Regions from separate parts of the Enterococcus sp. JNUCC 77 genome, predicted to be linked through region 2. Evidence: predicted binding sites of a transcription regulator. Region 2 holds the regulator's gene; the other holds the start of a gene.
The links. The regulator CtsR, encoded in region 2, represses protease genes until heat stress. The targets are predictions, from matches to a motif close to TTGGTCAAAAAAGGTCAAANA.
Positions count from the first base shown of each region.

Region 1 (10,663 bases), 1.6 Mb from region 2:
TCTATGATACAGGTAATTATCAAATAGGTGATACCATTTATGAAGGTAAGTTGAAAGTTCAGTATGAAGAATTACCTTCTTTTACGCCAGAATTATTTATGAAAGTTACCGCCAAAAATGTCATGAAACAAAAATCATTTCATAAAGGTATTTATCAGCTGGTGCAAGAAGGTGCCATTCAGTTGTATAAAACATATTTAACGGATGAATATATTATTGGTGCTGTTGGACAATTACAGTTTGAAGTTTTTCAGCATCGGATGTTAAATGAGTACAATGCTGAAGTTGTTATGACGCCGATGGGACATAAAATTGCCCGTTGGATTGATCCAGAGCAGCTAGACGAACGAATGAGTTCTAGTCGAAACATCTTAGCTAAAGATCGTTTTGATCAGCCACTGTTTTTATTCGAGAATCAATTTGCGATGCGTTGGTTTTCAGATAAGTACCCTGAGGTTGAATTGAAGAGTCTAATGTAATAAAATAAAAAATTATCAGTAAGTTTAAAGCTTTACTGGTAATTTTTTTATTCTTGGTAAAACAAGGAGGAAGCAATGAAGAAAAAAATAACGATCATGTTTATTTTCTTATTTTTTAGCATGATTTATGTGGCACCTTTATTTATTAGGTCTGGTCTGGTTCATTATAATAATCAAGATGCATATTTTCATTTAGCACGAATTGATGGTTTGGCTACCGTTTGGAAAAGTCCCATCAATTTTATTAGTTTTCACCAAATTGGCTCAGATGTAAATCAGTTTTACCCGTGGCTACTGATTTACCCCGCTTATATTTTTAAAGTTATCACTGGGAGTACTATTTTAGGATATAAGTTATATATTTTATTGGTGACTTTCTTTACTATGCTGATTGCTTATTATTCCATGAAATCAATCAAAAATAATGGGAAGACAGCTTTAATTTTTAGCCTAATTTATACTTTTTCTAGTTACCACAGTACTGATTTATTTTATCGAGGCTCATTAGGTGAATTTCTAGCAATGACTTTTTTGCCGTTAGTATTAGCAGGAGCCTATCAAGTCTATTATGGCGATGAAAAACGGTGGAAATTGTTAATGATTGGCATGAGCTTATTGGTCTACAGTCATGTATTGTCAGTTTTTATGGTAGGGATATTGTTGTTTTTATTTGCCATTTTTAGCTTTTATTTTTGGGATAAAAAAATTTTGCGACTATTAGCCATTGCAAAAGCTGCTTTAGGAACCGGCTTACTTTCTCTAGGTTTTGTAATCCCGATGCTGCAGCAAAATGCCTGGCAAGAAATTTATTCTCCAACTACTAATTTAATTAATGGCATTAACTTGTCGGAATTATTGAAAAATACTATGTTGAATAACATAAATGGTTATAGTATTGGTGCGGTACTTTTTTTTGGAATTTTAATTACCTTTTATAATTATAAAAAATTAACTAAAGTAGACTTAGCAATTTACATAAGCGGGATTATTTTATTTTTATTTGTGTCTAATTTATTTCCTTGGCATTTTATCTCAACGACACTGTTAGTCAGAATTCAATTTGCCTGGCGCTTAAGTACTTTTGCAACATTGTTTCTTGCCTATGGCTTAAGTGTTGGCTTAACACCAAATAAGAAAATTGAGTTGCCATTCTTTATTTCATTAATAGTATTAGTGGTTGGCTTGAATACTTTTTCTGTATACAATATATACAAATCACCGAGTGTGTATAATTTAGCGGCCGAAGCAAGCGATGAGCGAGTTATTTTAACTGATGAAATTTCGGGAATTTGGAAAAATCAAATGTTTTTTGATTATGTCAGTGTGGCTGCTCAAGAAAATAGCAGTTTGGTTATACCTTATGCTTTTGTTTTAAATAAAGAGCAGATTCATCCAGAGGTAAAAAACCATGGAGATTATGTGACGATTAGTTATGATAATCAAGAAGGAGCTGGACAATTAGAAACGCCTTTTTTAAAATACTTAGGTCAGCAAGCAACTCTAAATGGAAAAAAAGTCGCTACAGAAATTTCTTCTTTTGGGACAACCGGTCTAGCTATTGTAAAAGGACAAAATGAAATTACGATCCAGTATCATTATACGAATGTTGCCATCTTTTCAGCTTTTATTAGTTTTATGACTCTTATAGGTTTTATCTCGTGGGAAATATTTTTAATTTATCAACGAAAAAAAGATGATGGTCGCTAGGCCATCATCTTTTTTGGTTATTCTTCTTTTGTCGCAGTATCTTCTTTAGCCAAACGTTCTGGTTTAGAAGTAATCACGATCCGATCATCCTTATCAAGTTTTGCTTTTAATTCATGAATTGTTGGATGATCTAAATAAAACTCGGCAATCCCGTCTTCGATATTTTCTTGTATTGTCCGACGCAATGGACGTGCACCCATTGCAGGATCGTATCCTAATTCAACCAATTTTTCTTTGACATTTTTCGGTACATCAATCGTAATTTTTTGTGGTGCCAACATTGCGTTGACATCATCTAGCATTAAGGAAACAATTTCCATTAGGCCTTCTTTAGATAGAGTACCAAATTCTACAATCGCATCAAAACGGTTTAAGAATTCTGGTGCAAAGAAATTGTTTAATTGTCCTAAGACTGAGCGAGTGACGCCATCTTTAGCAGCACCAAAACCAACGTTAGCTTCGATTTTACCAGTTCCGGCATTACTTGTCATAATAATGATTGTATCTTTGAAGCTGACAGTTCGACCTTGAGAGTCAGTCAAACGACCATCATCTAAGATTTGTAAAAACATGTGAAGTACATCTGGATGTGCTTTTTCAATTTCATCTAATAAAATTAAGCTATATGGATGACGACGTACTTGTTCAGTTAATTGACCGGCTTCTTCGTAACCAACATAGCCTGGAGGAGAACCGATTAATTTAGAGACACTGTGTTTTTCCATATATTCACTCATGTCAAAGCGAATCATTGATTCATCAGAACCAAACAATTCTTTCGCTAATTGACGAGCTAATTCAGTTTTACCAACACCGGTTGGTCCAACAAATAGGAATGAACCGATTGGACGATTTTTCTTATTTAAACCGACCCGGTTACGACGAATCGCTTTCGCCACCTTATCAATTGCTTCATCTTGACCAATGACATGTTTTTTCAAATCATCAGATAAGTTTTTCAACTGTAGTTGTTCTTTTTCCTTTAGTTCGCCAACAGGAATACCAGTACTTTTTTCGATAATTTCTTCCATGTCTTTTTCAGTAATGACAGGAGTTTCTTCGTCGGTTAATTGTTTTTCTTTCATTTTTTGTAATTTATCGATTTGGTCACGATAATAAGCAGCCTTTTCAAAATCTTCTTGTTGAGAAGCATATTTCTTTTGTTCTTCAGCTTCAGCTAGTTTTTTATCGATCGTTTTTGGATCAACCAATTGAATAGTTAAATTTTTCTTTGAACCAGTTTCGTCTAACAAATCAATAGCTTTATCTGGTAAAAATCGATCTTGCACGTAGCGATTTGAAAGTTCAGCTGCAGCAACAATTGAATCATCTGTATATTTCACATGATGATAATCTTCATAGCGAGGTTGTAAACCTTTCAAGATTTCAATCGTTTCTTCAACAGAAGGTTCTTCCACTCGAACAGGTTGCATCCGACGTTCTAATGCCGCATCTTTTTCAATAATACGGTATTCATTTAAGGTAGTTGCGCCAACCATTTGTAATTCGCCACGAGCTAAGGCTGGTTTCAAGATATTTCCTGCATCCATATTGCCATCTCCGGCAGCACCAGCGCCAACAATTTCATGAACTTCATCAATAAATAAGATGATATTTTCAGCAGAGCGAATTTCTTCGATTAATTTTTGCATCCGTTCTTCGAATTGTCCGCGAATACCAGTACCTTGAACTAATGAAGCCACATCTAAACGAATGACTTCTTTGTCCATTAGTTTTTGAGGAACGTCACCGTCAACAATTTTTTGTGCTAAACCTTCAACTACAGCTGTTTTACCAACCCCAGGTTCACCAATTAAAACTGGATTATTTTTTGTCCGTCGATTTAAAATTTCAATCACACGTTGAATTTCATCATCACGGCCTACAACCGGATCGATGTCACCATCACGTGCTTGTTTTGTAATGTTAATACCATATTCATCTAGTAGTCCACCGCCACCATTACGAGGGGGTTGATTGTTCAATCCATTTCCGCCACCAAATTGTGTTGGTGGTGTTTGATCAGGTTGACCTTGTCTACCTTGGTTCATTTGGTTAGACATATTACGGAATAAATCATCTAAACTACCAAATCCAAAAGGATCATTTTGGGCCATTTGCGGAGCACCTCCACTTGCTTGATTTTTTAATTTTTGATAACAACTTTGGCAATAATCTAGTTGCTTATTTTGTCCATTGACGTTTGCATATAAATGAATTGTTGCCTCGTTTATATGACAGTTTTGGCAAAGCATCGCATTCACCCTTTCAGTATTTTCTTTTATTTTACAACTAGCAAGGGCGTACGTAAAAAGATACGCTGTAAAAGTTGCGGCCATAAGTTTGACTTTCACTGACCTTGAGTTTATTATACTGACTTTAAATTTAAAATCAAGGGTTTTGCTCAAAAAATTAGCACTTGGATCAAAAGAGTGCTAAATAGCATATTTATAAATTTTTATGAATGATTAAAAAGAAACAATAATTATTTTTTTGCCGCAAGCCGAAAAGAAAGGGGATACATTAATTTGAATTTATTTAATTAAAATTGTTGTATCAAAATTCAAAAAATGGTAATCTAATGAAATGAAGGGCTAAGGCTAAAGGTGTTTTAAAAGCCCTAACATAAATTTTACTTTCTTAATTATAAAGGAGAATGGTCAAGATGGAAAAACAAGATTTTCACGTAGTAGCTGAAACAGGTATTCACGCGCGCCCTGCAACATTATTGGTGCAAGCAGCAAGTAAATTCAACTCAGATATTAATTTAGAGTATAAAGGTAAATCTGTTAACCTTAAATCAATCATGGGCGTAATGTCTCTTGGTGTTGGTCAAGGCTCTGATGTTACTATCTCTGCTGAAGGTGCTGACGAAAAAGAAGCAATCGAAGCGATCGTAGAAACTATGAAGAAAGAAGGACTATCTGAATAATGGTTGAAATGCTAAAAGGTATTGCCGCTAGTGACGGAGTTGCCGTTGCGAAAGCTTACTTGCTAGTACAACCGGATTTGTCTTTTAAAAAGAATAATATTGAAGATGTGGCTGCCGAAGAAAAGCGTTTAGATGACGCTTTGGCAGCTTCTTCTGCAGAATTACAAAAAATTCGGGATAAAGCAGCAAAAAGCTTAGGTGAAGAAGAAGCACAAGTATTTGATGCACATTTAATGGTATTATCTGATCCAGAAATGATCGGACAAATTAAACAACACATTACTGATAATAAAATCAATGCAGAAAGTAGCTTGAAAGAAGTTACTGATATGTATATTGGTATGTTTGAGGCAATGGATGATAACGCTTATATGCAAGAACGGGCAGCCGATATTCGTGACGTTGCTAAACGTGTCTTAGCACATTTAATGGGTGTAACATTACCAGATCCGTCAATGATTGATGAAGAGGTTGTCGTTGTGGCTCATGACTTGACTCCAAGTGATACAGCCCAATTAGACAAAAACTTTGTAAAAGCTTTCGTTACTGATATTGGCGGTCGTACTTCACATTCTGCAATTATGGCTCGTTCTTTAGAAATTCCTGCTATCGTGGGAACTAAAGAAATTACTGCCAAAGTTAAAGAAGGCGATCAGTTAGCGGTTAATGGTATCGCTGGTGAAGTTATTGTTAATCCAACCGAAGACCAAGCCAATGATTTTATCAAAGTTGGCGAAGCCTATGCTGCTCAAAAAGCAGAATGGGAAAAATTAAAAGATGCTGAAACAGTTACGGCTGATGGTAAGCATTTTGAATTAGCTGCAAATATTGGTACGCCAAAAGATTTAGCAGGTGTTCACGCTAATGGCGCTGAAGCTATTGGTCTATACCGTACAGAATTCTTATACATGGATGCACCAGATTTTCCAACTGAAGAAGATCAATTTGAAGCTTACAAAGCAGTTATTGAAGGTATGGATGGAAAACCTGTCGTTGTTCGGACTATGGACATTGGTGGAGATAAAGAACTTCCTTATTTGAAATTACCGCATGAAATGAATCCTTTCTTAGGTTACCGGGCATTACGAATTAGTTTATCTGAACTAGGTGATGGTATGTTCCGTACACAATTACGGGCATTATTACGCGCTTCTGTTTTTGGAAACTTACGGATTATGTTCCCAATGGTAGCTACTTTGAAAGAATTTAGAGCAGCTAAGAAAATTTATGAAGAAGAAAAAGCTAAATTGATTTCAGAAGACGTAAAAGTTTCTGATACAATCCAAGTAGGGATTATGATTGAAATTCCTGCGGCAGCTGTTTTAGCAGATAAATTTGCTAAAGAAGTTGATTTCTTCAGTGTTGGTACCAACGATTTAATTCAATATACAATGGCTGCAGACCGTATGAACGAACAAGTTTCATACTTATATCAACCATACAACCCATCAATTCTACGTTTGCTTAAAAATGTTATTGATGCAGCACATGCTGAAGGTAAATGGGCCGGTATGTGTGGTGAGATGGCTGGCGATCAAACAGCTGTGCCGATTTTAATGGGTATGGGTCTGGATGAGTTCTCAATGAGTGCCACTTCTATCTTAAAAACACGTAGCTTAATGAAACGTTTAACAACAACAGACATGCAAGAACTTGCTGAAAAAGCATTAAATGATTGCGATACAATGGAAGAAGTTGTTGACTTAGTAAATCAATACGTAAAATAATCATCTAAAGAGTATTGTCTGAAAAAGACAATGCTCTTTTTTTTTGAATTCAGTCTCTGGTTGGAGCGTATAAAAATCTGGCTATGGTATAATGGGTTTTGATTACAGGAGGTTACCATGAAAATATTATTATATTTTGAAGGCCAAAATGTCATTGGGAAATCTGGGATCGGTCGAGCTGAGGCCCATCAAAAAAGAGCATTACAATCAGTCGGAATTGATTTTACTACGAATCCTAAAGCGGAAGATTATGATATCTTACACGTGAACACCTATGGACCGAAGAGTTATCAATTAGTGAAAAAGGCAAAGAAAAATGGCAAGAAAATTATTTATCATGCCCATTCAACAGAAGAAGATTTTCGTAATTCTTTTGTAGGATCTAATCAAATGGCACCGCTATTTAAAAAATGGCTGGTATCTTTATATCAAGAAAGTGATTTTATTATTACGCCAACATCATACTCGCGAAAGTTATTGAAAAATTATGGGTTAAAACAACCAATTGCAGCAATTTCAAATGGGATTGACCTACGAAAGTATTACCCTGATGAACGAAAAAGAACGCTCTTTCGTGATCACTTCAAATTAACGGCTAGTGACAAAGTAATTATTTGTGTTGGCTTGTTTTTTGAACGAAAAGGAATTATTGATTTTGTAGAAATCGCAAAGAACATGCCAGATTATACTTTTATTTGGTTTGGTCATGTTCCAATGGCATCAATTCCCCATAAAATTCGTAAAATCGTGAAGAAAGATCATCCTGAAAATGTCATTTTCCCTGGGTATATCAACGGTGATATTATAGAAGGGGCCTATTCTGCGGCTGATTTATTTTTCTTTCCTTCTTATGAAGAAACAGAAGGTATTGTTGTCTTAGAAGCTTTAGCTAGTCAGCAACAAATTTTAGTCAGAGACATACCAGTCTATGAAGGCTGGCTGAAAAATGGTTATAATTGTTACATGGGTCATAATAACCAAGAGTTTCAAGAGTTAATCAGGAAAATTACCGAGAAAAAATTACCGAATGTAAGTTTAGCAGGATTTAGGACTGCCCAAACAAAAAGTATTAATGAGATTGGTAAAGAATTGCAAACCGTCTATCAATCAGTACTGGATCTACCTTATAACCATGAAATTTATCGACGGATTATGTGATAGCTTGGAGGAAGAAGTGTGAGAATTGGATTTTTTACAGATACTTATTTTCCGCAAGTCAGCGGAGTATCAACATCTATTCGAACGTTGAAAATCGAATTAGAAAAATTAGGTCATGAGGTTTACATATTCACGACGACTGATCCCGATGCTTTGGAATTGGAAAAAGATATCGTGCGTATGCCAAGTGTCCCTTTTGTCTCATTTAAGGATCGCAGAATAGTTGTTCGAGGAATGTGGTTTGCTTATCAAGTGGCCAAAGATTTACAATTGGATTTAATTCATACCCATACAGAATTTGGGGCTGGCTTTTTAGGAAAAATGGTGGCTAATCGTTTAGAGATTCCAGTGATTCATACTTATCACACTATGTATGAGGATTATTTACATTATATTGCCAATGGAAAAGTTGTTCGACCAGGTGCAGTTAAATATTTTATTGGCCGCTTTGTTAACCATTCAACCGGAGTCGTGTGTCCCAGTGAACGGGTGGTAAATACCTTGAAACGTTACGATGTGAATATCCCGATGAAGGTGATTCCGACTGGGATTGATATAAAACAATATCTGCGGCCAGATATTACTAAGGAAATGACCGATCAGTTACGCTTAGATTTAGGAATTTCATCTGATGAAATAATGGCGTTGTCATTGAGCCGTATTTCATATGAGAAAAACATCCAAGTGATTGTCAAACAGTTTCCTGAAGTACTTGAAGCTTTACCAAATGTTCGATTGGTAATTGTGGGAAAGGGTCCTTATCGTAAAGATTTGGAAGAAATGGCTGAAGATTTAAACATTTCGAAATCAGTTGTTTTTACAGGGGAAGTTCCCCATGAAAATGTTTCGCTCTATTATCATGCAGCGGATTATTTTGTAAGTGCATCAACGTCTGAAACACAAGGACTAACATATGCAGAAGCGATTGCATCCGGTTTGCAATGTTGTGTGGAAGGCAATGAGTATCTCAATCAATTATTTGATAAACCTTCCTTAGGTGTTACTTATAAAAATGATCAAGATTTTGCTAAAACATTTATTGAATATGTTCAGAGTAATATTTCTATGAATACGTCAGATCGGGCACAGAAGTTAAAAGAGATTTCAGCTGAAAAATTCGGTGAAGATATGCAAGATTTTTACCAAGAAATGCTTGTTCATTATCAACTTGAAACAGAAAATAAAACAGCACCTGTAGAAAAGGTAAGAATGAAATTAACTTCATTGAAAAATTCTAATAGCAAGTAAAAAAAATAGAAACATGGAGGAAGTTAAGATGAAAATTGGATTTATCGGCACTGGTGTCATGGGACAATCAATTGTTAAACATTTTTTAGCAGCAGGACATGAGGTAGCGGTATATAACCGGACAAAGAGCAAAACAGATGAATTAGTCGCTAAGGGAGCTGTTTGGCAAGATACACCAGCAAAAGCTACTGAAAGTAGTGAGGTAGTTTTTTCAATGGTTGGCTATCCAAGTGACGTTGAAGAGATTTATTACGGCGATAATGGTGTCTTTAGTGTAACTGTGAGAGATAAAGTTTTAGTTGATTTAACCACTTCTTCGCCCAGTTTAGCTGAGAAAATTTATCAAACTGCTAAAGAAGCTGGCGCTGAAAGTTTAGATGCACCAGTTTCTGGTGGCGACTTAGGGGCACAAAATGCCACCTTAACAATCATGGTTGGCGGCGACCAAGCAACCTTCGATAAAGTAGTACCATTATTTGATATCATGGGTAAAAGTTATTCTCTTCACGGTAGTGCTGGCTTGGGTCAACATACTAAAATGGCCAATCAAATTATGATTGCTGGAACAATGACTGGTATGACGGAGATGTTAGTCTATGCTGATAAAGTGGGATTAGATTTAAATAGTGTGATTGAGACTTTAGGCGGTGGCGCAGCATCAAATTGGTCATTGGCAAATTATGGTCCCAGAATTTTAAAACAAGATTATTCACCGGGCTTTTTTGTTAAACATTTTATTAAAGACTTGAAAATTGCTTTGGATGAAGCCAAAAAAATGAATTTAGATCTACCGGCCACTGAACTAGCTACTGAACTTTACGAAAAATTAGCAGCTGATGGTTTTGAAAATTTAGGTACACAAAGCTTAATCAAACTATGGTGGAAAGACTGAACAAATAAATTGAAATAAATTGTCGAAAATCAATGCATAAATTAGATGGATTTGATACAATATACAAGAATTAATTGGAAAGGGGGCATCTAGATGAAACATTCACAATTAGTTGCCATTATTAAGCGTTTGGAAGCAATGACAGAGTCAACTGACAGCGAAGTACAAGTAAGACGTTTTGAAAAAGAAGGCGTTGAAAAATGTACTGTAACATATGATAGTTCAACCGAAACTTTCGAATTAACAGAATCTGACAGTAAGCAATCTTACCAATTTGATAATATCGATATCGTTGCGATGGAGATTTACGATTTGATTCAATAGTTTAGGAACAAGCCTGAAAATATGGCTTGTTTTTTTTGTAAAAATTTCCCGGAAATTCGCTGCAAAATATTTGTAAAATTTTTCATTTCCAGTCATTATATATATAGTAATGGAGGGAAAAAAATGTTAGAAAAAGAAGTATATAATCAATTATTTAAACCATCATTTTCAGAAAAAACCGAAGTTACCTTTTGGG
Region 1 is NZ_JBTHIG010000001.1:1,671,362-1,682,024, reverse strand. It holds gene ACVWNY_RS08280 (peptide chain release factor 3) at 1-479, shown strand, start outside; gene ACVWNY_RS08275 (glycosyltransferase family protein) at 555-2,186, shown strand; gene ACVWNY_RS08270 (ATP-dependent Clp protease ATP-binding subunit) at 2,204-4,441, opposite strand; gene ACVWNY_RS08265 (phosphocarrier protein HPr) at 4,852-5,118, shown strand; gene ptsP (phosphoenolpyruvate--protein phosphotransferase) at 5,118-6,845, shown strand; gene ACVWNY_RS08255 (LTA glycolipid anchor biosynthesis glycosyltransferase, IagA/BgsA family) at 6,963-8,003, shown strand; gene ACVWNY_RS08250 (glycosyltransferase family 4 protein) at 8,022-9,251, shown strand; gene ACVWNY_RS08245 (NAD(P)-dependent oxidoreductase) at 9,280-10,143, shown strand; gene ACVWNY_RS08240 (YkuJ family protein) at 10,237-10,467, shown strand; gene ACVWNY_RS08235 (SAM-dependent methyltransferase) at 10,591-10,663, shown strand, end outside.
Region 1: ACVWNY_RS08270 (ATP-dependent Clp protease ATP-binding subunit) is a predicted target of CtsR. The motif match lies at 4,527-4,547, and genes of this name have one in related genera.

Region 2 (10,663 bases):
CACTCAAATACATCATTATCGGCATGGGCATTAATTTTTCGATTCCCCAAAATAGTTTTCCAACAGAACTTCAAGACAAAGCGAGCTCAATTTTTCCTGATGGCCAGCCAACAATTACCCGCAATCAATTAATCATTGAAATTTGGCAACGTTTCTTCAAACTATTAGCGGCCGACCCCGCTGAATACTTAGAAACTTATCGTAAAAAATCTTTTGTCTTAGGAAAAAAAGTCAGCTTCATTCGTCAAAAAGAAACTCATTACGGCACAGCTATTGCCATTACTAATACCGGCGAACTAGTGGTGGATGTCGATGGTGAACAAATGACCTTGTCTTCTGGAGAAATTAGTTTAAGCAGCATCCAATAAAAAAAGCAAATCCTCGTTGGATTTGCTTTTTATTTTCTAAATTTTTGGAAGCGACGAACTTCTCGCAAACTAAAGATCAAACAACCGAACCAACTCACCACACTCACCGCAAAACTCAAATAAATATACCACGGTACCAAATATTTCACTGTCAATTGATTTTTTCCAACCTTTTCAGTTACTGTCGGACTACCAATTTCTGATAAATCCGTATATTTTAATGGTTGGCCGTTTTGACTTAATTGCGTGCGGCGATAGACAATTACCGGCAAACGAGCCATGCCAGCTGTTTTACTCTCCCAAGTGACCGTCAATTCACCATTTTTAGCGGTTTTTTCAAAATTCTTATCGTTTAAAATTATTTGTTCTCCATATAATTGGTAACTATTTTTCTGATCGCTGTCATAGGTTGGCAAATAGTCTGGACTAGATTTTTGCATATCTTCTAAAGCCAGCTGTAAATCTTTACTGTAAAAATCCTTTTTGGTTTCCTCAACGTTTTTCATCCGATAAGTATGAGGTTTATTTAAAGAAATATTATCCCATCGAGCCAAGCGCAAATTAATTGTTGAAATCGATCCGAGGACACTCAGCAAACAAATGACTGCCATCACTCCATGCCACCAGCGTTTGAACATCAATTGCTCCAACATACTAGCTGCAAAAAATAAGAACAACATCGTAAAAGGCTCAAAGAAACGGAACGGAAATTGAATCAAAGACACAAAAGGTACATGATGCTGGACTAAAAAAGTCCACGGAATCAAACTAGTCGACAACAATAAAAAGAACAAGCTCGTGCCTAGCAACTGTTTGGTAAAGCCTTGAATTTTTTTATGGGTCACAATAAAGATCAGTAGCATCACAATTACTAAAGGTACTAGTATTTGCGGATAATCCAACCAATAACTTCCTTTTAAATTAATTGCCTTGTCACTCATATGATAATTAACAAACGGAAACTGCAAATGATTACCTAAATTCATCATTAATAGACTAGCCCAGACATTGACTGTTAATAATACATACAGCCCGATTGCTTTTACAAGTTGCCATAGTGTTTTTTTAATATCTGACTTTATTAAATAGCTAATGAAAAAAGGTATATAAATCCAACCTAACATAATAGCCGACAACATATGAATCTGGGTCAATACTGCTACACTCAAAGCTACTTTTACTACTGGAAAACGATGCCGCATACTCATATCGACAATCGGCAACAAACATAAAGGCATCAAGCTAGTTCCCCAACTGGTAAAGCCTTGATTAATCGTCCAATATAAAACCGTATAAGTAGTCATAAAAATAATTGCTGTCAATGTCGCCAAAGGTCGTTTAACTTTTCCATAACGTAATAAGCCATACATAGAGAAACCTGAAACTAAATATAAAATAAAATTCGACAGGATTTGATAGCGAAACCAAGTCCCTGCCGCTAAAACTAATAATCCTTGAAAATAAGCAAATACCGGTCCATAGACCGCATTAACCACTCGGGCAGACTGCTGAAAACCATACAATGAAATAAACGGTGAAAAATTATGATGTTTTATCTGCATCGCAGTCTCATAAAAACGATTGTAATGAAAAAGCGCGTCCGCCCCTAATACCATATTTTGACTAATAAAATGCGGCATAATAAATAAAATTGCTACCAACACAATGATCCCTGGATAAATTGCACGTTTCATTTACTCAACTCCTCCGCCTTATTGTACCGAAGTTAGCATTTTTTGAACAATAAAATGATAGATTTGAGAAAAAATTAAAAAAAACAAGACTGTCTTCTGACAGTCTCGTTCTCGTCATTATACTTTAGCTGGAACTTTTTCTTCAGTAGCATTTTTTACCGTCAAAGTAATCTTTCCTTTGCTGGCACCAATAGTCACTGAATCACCTAATTGAATTAAGCCCGACAATAAAGCTTCAGCCAGACGGTCTTCGACTTCTTTTTGGAGTGCCCGACGAATTGGTCGTGCGCCATATTCCGGATCAAAACCAACTTTTCCAATCACATCGATTGCTGCCGGTGTAATTTTAACTTTGATTTCGTGCTCGGTCATCCGCTCAACAATTGACTGGCTCATGATTTTCACGATTTCATGAATTTGATCTTGATTAAGGGATTGGAATACTAGTGTTTCATCAATTCGGTTTAAGAATTCTGGACGATAAGTCCGTTTCAATTCTTCAAAAATACGTTTTTCCATGCTGACATGATCTTGCATGATATCTTTAGCTCCAAAGCCGACACTCTTTTCTTCGCGGACTTCTCTGGCGCCGATATTTGATGTCATAATTAAAATTGTATTTCTAAAGTCTACTCGCCGACCCTTTGCATCGGTTAAGTAGCCATCATCTAAAACTTGTAATAAGATATTGAAAACATCTGGATGGGCTTTTTCAACTTCATCTAGCAAAATGACAGCATAAGGTTTTTGACGGATTTTTTCAGTTAGCTGACCACCTTCGTCATAACCAACATATCCTGGCGGTGAACCAATCAACCGACTCGTACTGAATTTTTCCATATATTCAGACATATCTACTCGAATCAATGATTCTTCAGAACCAAACATCGCTTCTGCTAATGCTTTCGCCAATTCTGTTTTACCCACACCAGTTGGACCTAAGAACATAAATGAGCCAATTGGTCGGTTTGGATCTTTCAGACCACTCCGAGCCCGACGAATTGCCCGCGAAATAGCTTTAACGGCATCTTCTTGTCCTACCACACGTTTATGCAATACATTTTCTAAATCCAATAACCGTTGACTTTCTTTTTTCTCTAATTGTTGCAATGGCACACCGGTCCACTGAGAAACCACTGCAGCGACATCTTCTTCTGTTACTTCATTCGCATAGCCTTTTTCTTGTTTGGCTTCTTTTAAAGCTTCTGCTTCAACAGCCTGTGCCATTTGCTTTTCTTTCAAACGTAGACGAGCAGCTGATTCAAAGTCTTGGTTTTGAATCGCTTTTTCTTTTTCTGCTGATAAGTTTTCTAATTCTTGTTTCAATTCTACCAATTCAGATTCTTCATCTGTCGTATCTAAGCGGACTTTCGCACCACTTTCATCCATTAAGTCAATGGCTTTATCTGGTAGTTGACGAGAATTAATATAACGAACTGATAAAGATACCGCCGCATGTAATGCTTCGTCAGTAATCTTAATCCCATGATGTTCTTCATAACGTGGGCGTAAGCCTTTTAAGATTTCTTCTGCTTCTTCAGGAGTTGGTTCTTCCACCTGTACCCGGGCAAAACGACGTTCCAATGCAGAATCTTTTTCAATATATTTTTGATACTCATCTAAAGTCGTGGCACCAATTGTTTGCAATTCACCACGAGCCAAAGCTGGTTTCAAAATATTTGAAGCATCGATCGCACCTTCTGCACCACCGGCACCAATTAAAGTATGCAGTTCATCAATAAATAAAATAATTTGGCCATCGTTATAGATTTCATCAATCACTTTTTTCAAACGATCCTCAAATTCACCACGATACTTTGTACCCGCTACTAATGCGCCCATATCTAACATCATTAGACGTTTTCCACGCATGTCTTCTGGCACATCATCCGTAATTATTCGTTGAGCTAAGCCTTCTACAATGGCTGTCTTACCAACACCGGGTTCACCCACTAAAACTGGATTATTTTTAGTTCGGCGACTTAAAATTTGAACAACACGACGAACTTCACTATCGCGACCTACCACTGGATCTAAACGTTTTTCCCGAGCTAGTTTGGTCATATCACGAGCCAAACTATCAAGCGTTGGCGTCCCTTGTGAATTGGTTGTCGCTTGTTTCGCTGGTTTTCTACGATTGTTTTGACCATTGCTACCAGTCATCGATTCGTTGACGCCCATTTTACGTAATAGCAATTGACGCATCTTAGGTAAGCTTAATCCAAGATTGACTAAAATATGAGAAGCCAAAATCTCATCATCCCGCAGTAAGCCCAATAAAATATGTTCAGTTCCAACCAATTTAGCATTGAAACGTTTGGCTTCATCATCAGCAAAAATCAAAATTTGTTTTGCTCGCGGTGAATAAGGTAAATAACTACCTTCTGCATAATTGGTCACTGAACCATAACCAGTCATATTTTCAATTTCTTCACGAATATCTGCTTCTGTAGAATTCATTTGACGCAAGGTTTTTCCGGCAATTCCCTGTTGTTCAATAACTAAAGCCAATAATAAATGCTCTGAACCAACTGAACGATGTTTAAAATACTTCGCTTCTTGTTGGGCAATCGTCAAGACTGCTTTCGCTCTTTCAGTATATAATTGATCCATCTATTTCACTCCTTTTTTTCATAACTCAAACGTTCTAAAAATCCATGTAATACACGCGCCCGTAATCTATTTTCAATTTGACTAATTCCCAATGTGTTTTTCGACAATGCACTCAGCATTAAATTTCCTTCATTTTCCGTCACAATTTTCTCTTCAAATAATTTTTGAATAATTCCAAAAGCATTTGCTTCCGAAATTTCCGTTCCAAAAGAATTCATTAACTGTTCTAAGAAATAGTGTTGATCGGAAATCTGTACTTTGCTAATCCGAATATAACCACCGCCACCTCGCTTACTTTCAACAATATATCCCCTCTGAAAAGTAAAACGAGTATTGATCACGTAATTAATTTGGGAAGGTACGCAATTAAACAATTGAGCCATTTCCGCTCGCCTGATTTCAATTATTTCATGGTCTTCTAAGATACCCTTCAAATATGCTTCGATTGAATCTGAGGTATTTCGACTCACTATTATCCTCTCCCATTATCTATTTCTGTTGACTATTTCTGACCTTAATTATAACGAATTTAGCATGTGAAAGAAAGAGTAATAGCTTATCTGTTTAAAAATGAGTAAAAAAAATAGAAGGTTTTCACCTTCTAAGAATCGGGAAGACAGGATTCGAACCTGCGACCCCTTGGTCCCAAACCAAGTGCTCTACCAAGCTGAGCTACTTCCCGTAAAAATAAAAAAAGACTACGCGCCCAAGAGGAGTCGAACCCCTAACCTTTTGATCCGTAGTCAAACACTCTATCCAGTTGAGCTATGGGCGCATCATTATTCGTACTAATGCCGAGGACCGGAATCGAACCGGTACGGTGATCACTCACCGCAGGATTTTAAGTCCTGTGCGTCTGCCAGTTCCGCCACCCCGGCATGTCCCTGGTCTTTTCAGAGAAAGCGGAAAACGGGGTTCGAACCCGCGACCCCCACCTTGGCAAGGTGGTGCTCTACCACTGAGCTATTTCCGCAAACTTTCGTTGCTTTTCTTAAAAAAGTGCCGGCTAAAGGACTTGAACCCTCGACCCTCTGATTACAAATCAGATGCTCTACCAACTGAGCTAAGCCGGCGTTTTATTTAATGCGGGTGAAGGGACTTGAACCCCCACGCCCGAAGGCGCTAGATCCTAAATCTAGTGCGTCTGCCAATTCCGCCACACCCGCATATCTTTATGAGCCGTACAGGGCTCGAACCTGTGACCCTCTGATTAAAAGTCAGATGCTCTACCAACTGAGCTAACGGCTCATATGGAGGTTAACGGGTTCGAACCGCTGACCCTCTGCTTGTAAGGCAGATGCTCTCCCAGCTGAGCTAAACCTCCATAAATCAAAAAATTCGCGTGGCGACGTCCTACTCTCACAAGGGGCAACCCCTCACTACGATCGGCGCTAAAAAGCTTAACTTCTGTGTTCGACATGGGAACAGGTGTATCCTTCTTGCTATCGCCACCACACTATTTAGTTGAGTAAACTTCGCTCACTCAAAACTGGATCAAAAAACATTCCATCTTTTTTTAACTTCCGAGTCCATTTTATCTTGGTTAAGTCCTCGATCGATTAGTATCAGTCCGCTCCGTACATCACTGCACTTCCACTTCTGACCTATCTACCTGATCTTCTCTCAGGGATCTTACTTTCTTTAAGAAATGGGAAATCTCATCTTGAGGTGGGCTTCACACTTAGATGCTTTCAGCGTTTATCCCTTCCCTACATAGCTACCCAGCGATGCCTTTGGCAAGACAACTGGTACACCAGCGGTAAGTCCATCCCGGTCCTCTCGTACTAAGGACAGATCCTCTCAAATTTCCAACGCCCGCGACGGATAGGGACCGAACTGTCTCACGACGTTCTGAACCCAGCTCGCGTGCCGCTTTAATGGGCGAACAGCCCAACCCTTGGGACCGACTACAGCCCCAGGATGCGACGAGCCGACATCGAGGTGCCAAACCTCCCCGTCGATGTGGACTCTTGGGGGAGATAAGCCTGTTATCCCCAGGGTAGCTTTTATCCGTTGAGCGATGGCCCTTCCATGCGGAACCACCGGATCACTAAGCCCGACTTTCGTCCCTGCTCGACTTGTAGGTCTCGCAGTCAAGCTCCCTTGTGCCTTTACACTCTGCGAATGATTTCCAACCATTCTGAGGGAACCTTTGGGCGCCTCCGTTACTCTTTAGGAGGCGACCGCCCCAGTCAAACTGCCCATCTGACACTGTCTCCCATCACGATTAGTGATGCGGGTTAGAGTGGCCATAACACAAGGGTAGTATCCCACCATTGCCTCCGTCGAAACTAGCGTCCCGACTTCTACGGCTCCTACCTATCCTGTACATGTGGTACAGACACTCAATATCAAACTGCAGTAAAGCTCCATGGGGTCTTTCCGTCCTGTCGCGGGTAACCTGCATCTTCACAGGTACTAAAATTTCACCGAGTCTCTCGTTGAGACAGTGCCCAAATCGTTACGCCTTTCGTGCGGGTCGGAACTTACCCGACAAGGAATTTCGCTACCTTAGGACCGTTATAGTTACGGCCGCCGTTTACTGGGGCTTCAATTCGTACCTTCGCTTACGCTAAGCACTCCTCTTAACCTTCCAGCACCGGGCAGGCGTCAGCCCCTATACTTCATCTTTCGATTTTGCAGAGACCTGTGTTTTTGATAAACAGTCGCTTGGGCCTATTCACTGCGGCTGATCGTTAGATCAGCACCCCTTCTCCCGAAGTTACGGGGTCATTTTGCCGAGTTCCTTAACGAGAGTTCGCTCGCTCACCTTAGGATACTCTCCTCGACTACCTGTGTCGGTTTACGGTACGGGTCATTGTTTTCTCACTAGAAGCTTTTCTTGGCAGTGTGACATCAGAAACTTCGGTACTTGTATTTCCCTCCCCATCACAACTTGTCCTTATAAAGATAAGCATTTGACTCATCTTAAGACTCATTGCTTAGACAGACATTTCCAATCGTCTGATTTCTTAGCCTACTGCGTCCCTCCATTGCTCAAACAAAAACAACGAGTACAGGAATATCAACCTGTTATCCATCGCCTACGCCTTTCGGCCTCGGCTTAGGTCCCGACTAACCCTGGGCGGACGAGCCTTCCCCAGGAAACCTTAGTCATACGGTGGACAGGATTCTCACCTGTCTTTCGCTACTCATACCGGCATTCTCACTTCTAAGCGCTCCAGCAGTCCTCACGGTCTACCTTCAACGCCCTTAGAACGCTCTCCTACCATTACACCCTAAGGTGTAATCCACAGCTTCGGTAATATGTTTAGCCCCGGTACATTTTCGGCGCAGGGTCACTCGACTAGTGAGCTATTACGCACTCTTTAAATGGTGGCTGCTTCTAAGCCAACATCCTAGTTGTCTGTGCAACCCCACATCCTTTTCCACTTAACATATATTTTGGGACCTTAGCTGGTGGTCTGGGCTGTTTCCCTTTCGACTATGGATCTTATCACTCACAGTCTGACTCCCAGAGATAAATGTATGGCATTCGGAGTTTATCTGAATTCGGTAACCCGAGATGGGCCCCTAGTCCAAACAGTGCTCTACCTCCATCATTCTTACTCTGAGGCTAGCCCTAAAGCTATTTCGGAGAGAACCAGCTATCTCCAAGTTCGTTTGGAATTTCTCCGCTACCCACACCTCATCCCCGCACTTTTCAACGTACGTGGGTTCGGTCCTCCAGTGCGTTTTACCGCACCTTCAACCTGGACATGGGTAGATCACATGGTTTCGGGTCTACGACCACATACTCATTCGCCCTATTCAGACTCGCTTTCGCTACGGCTCCGTCTCTTCGACTTAACCTCGCATGGGATCGTAACTCGCCGGTTCATTCTACAAAAGGCACGCCATCACCCATTAACGGGCTTTGACTTGTTGTAGGCACACGGTTTCAGGATCTATTTCACTCCCCTTCCGGGGTGCTTTTCACCTTTCCCTCACGGTACTGGTTCACTATCGGTCACTAGGGAGTATTTAGCCTTGGGAGATGGTCCTCCCGGATTCCGACGGAATTCCTCGTGTTCCGCCGTACTCAGGATCCTCCTAGGTGTGATTCAAATTTCATCTACGGGGCTTTTACCCTGTCTCGCAGACCTTTCCAGGTCCTTCGATTATTTCAATCAACTACCATATCGGAGTCCTACAACCCCAAGAGGCAAGCCTCTTGGTTTGGGCTTTTCCCGTTTCGCTCGCCGCTACTCAGGGAATCGATTTTTCTTTCTCTTCCTGCAGGTACTTAGATGTTTCAGTTCTCTGCGTCTACCTCCATTCAGCTATGTATTCACTGAACAGTAACATCCTGTTAAAGATGCTGGGTTTCCCCATTCGGAAATCTCCGGATCAAAGCTTACTTACAGCTCCCCGAAGCATATCGGTGTTAGTCCCGTCCTTCATCGGCTCCTAGTGCCAAGGCATCCACCGTGCGCCCTTATTCACTTAACCTTATCAACCTTACGGTTGGGTCTTTATCTTCCCTCTAGCGATAGAGTTCCAATAAATAAAAATAAGCAATTGAACTATTAAAAAACTCATTCAACGCGGTGTTCTCGGTTTGTTTTAAAAATTTTTGGTTTGTTTTTTGTATCCAGTTTTCAATGAACGATTTGAGAGTAGACCTCTCAAAACTGAACGAATAAAGATAAACTTGTGTAGTCTCCGTAATTTTCCTTAGAAAGGAGGTGATCCAGCCGCACCTTCCGATACGGCTACCTTGTTACGACTTCACCCCAATCATCTATCCCACCTTAGGCGGCTGGCTCCATAAAGGTTACCTCACCGACTTCGGGTGTTACAAACTCTCGTGGTGTGACGGGCGGTGTGTACAAGGCCCGGGAACGTATTCACCGCGGCGTGCTGATCCGCGATTACTAGCGATTCCGGCTTCATGTAGGCGAGTTGCAGCCTACAATCCGAACTGAGAGAAGCTTTAAGAGATTAGCTTAGCCTTGCGACTTCGCGACTCGTTGTACTTCCCATTGTAGCACGTGTGTAGCCCAGGTCATAAGGGGCATGATGATTTGACGTCATCCCCACCTTCCTCCGGTTTGTCACCGGCAGTCTCGCTAGAGTGCCCAACTAAATGATGGCAACTAACAATAAGGGTTGCGCTCGTTGCGGGACTTAACCCAACATCTCACGACACGAGCTGACGACAACCATGCACCACCTGTCACTTTGCCCCCGAAGGGGAAGCTCTATCTCTAGAGTGGTCAAAGGATGTCAAGACCTGGTAAGGTTCTTCGCGTTGCTTCGAATTAAACCACATGCTCCACCGCTTGTGCGGGCCCCCGTCAATTCCTTTGAGTTTCAACCTTGCGGTCGTACTCCCCAGGCGGAGTGCTTAATGCGTTAGCTGCAGCACTGAAGGGCGGAAACCCTCCAACACTTAGCACTCATCGTTTACGGCGTGGACTACCAGGGTATCTAATCCTGTTTGCTCCCCACGCTTTCGAGCCTCAGCGTCAGTTACAGACCAGAGAGCCGCCTTCGCCACTGGTGTTCCTCCATATATCTACGCATTTCACCGCTACACATGGAATTCCACTCTCCTCTTCTGCACTCAAGTCTCCCAGTTTCCAATGACCCTCCCCGGTTGAGCCGGGGGCTTTCACATCAGACTTAAGAGACCGCCTGCGCTCGCTTTACGCCCAATAAATCCGGACAACGCTTGCCACCTACGTATTACCGCGGCTGCTGGCACGTAGTTAGCCGTGGCTTTCTGGTCAGATACCGTCAAGGGATAAACTTTCCACTCTTATCCTTGTTCTTCTCTGACAACAGAGTTTTACGATCCGAAAACCTTCTTCACTCACGCGGCGTTGCTCGGTCAGACTTTCGTCCATTGCCGAAGATTCCCTACTGCTGCCTCCCGTAGGAGTTTGGGCCGTGTCTCAGTCCCAATGTGGCCGATCACCCTCTCAGGTCGGCTATGCATCGTTGCCTTGGTGAGCCGTTACCTCACCAACTAGCTAATGCACC
Region 2 is NZ_JBTHIG010000001.1:24,358-35,020, reverse strand. It holds gene ACVWNY_RS00185 (biotin--[acetyl-CoA-carboxylase] ligase) at 1-368, shown strand, start outside; gene ACVWNY_RS00180 (hypothetical protein) at 398-2,062, opposite strand; gene ACVWNY_RS00175 (ATP-dependent Clp protease ATP-binding subunit) at 2,180-4,675, opposite strand; gene ACVWNY_RS00170 (CtsR family transcriptional regulator) at 4,681-5,148, opposite strand; tRNA gene ACVWNY_RS00165 (tRNA-Pro) at 5,284-5,357, opposite strand; tRNA gene ACVWNY_RS00160 (tRNA-Arg) at 5,377-5,450, opposite strand; tRNA gene ACVWNY_RS00155 (tRNA-Leu) at 5,468-5,553, opposite strand; tRNA gene ACVWNY_RS00150 (tRNA-Gly) at 5,577-5,648, opposite strand; tRNA gene ACVWNY_RS00145 (tRNA-Thr) at 5,676-5,748, opposite strand; tRNA gene ACVWNY_RS00140 (tRNA-Leu) at 5,760-5,841, opposite strand; tRNA gene ACVWNY_RS00135 (tRNA-Lys) at 5,851-5,923, opposite strand; tRNA gene ACVWNY_RS00130 (tRNA-Val) at 5,927-5,999, opposite strand; rRNA gene rrf (5S ribosomal RNA) at 6,016-6,131, opposite strand; rRNA gene ACVWNY_RS00120 (23S ribosomal RNA) at 6,215-9,127, opposite strand; rRNA gene ACVWNY_RS00115 (16S ribosomal RNA) at 9,357-10,663, opposite strand, start outside.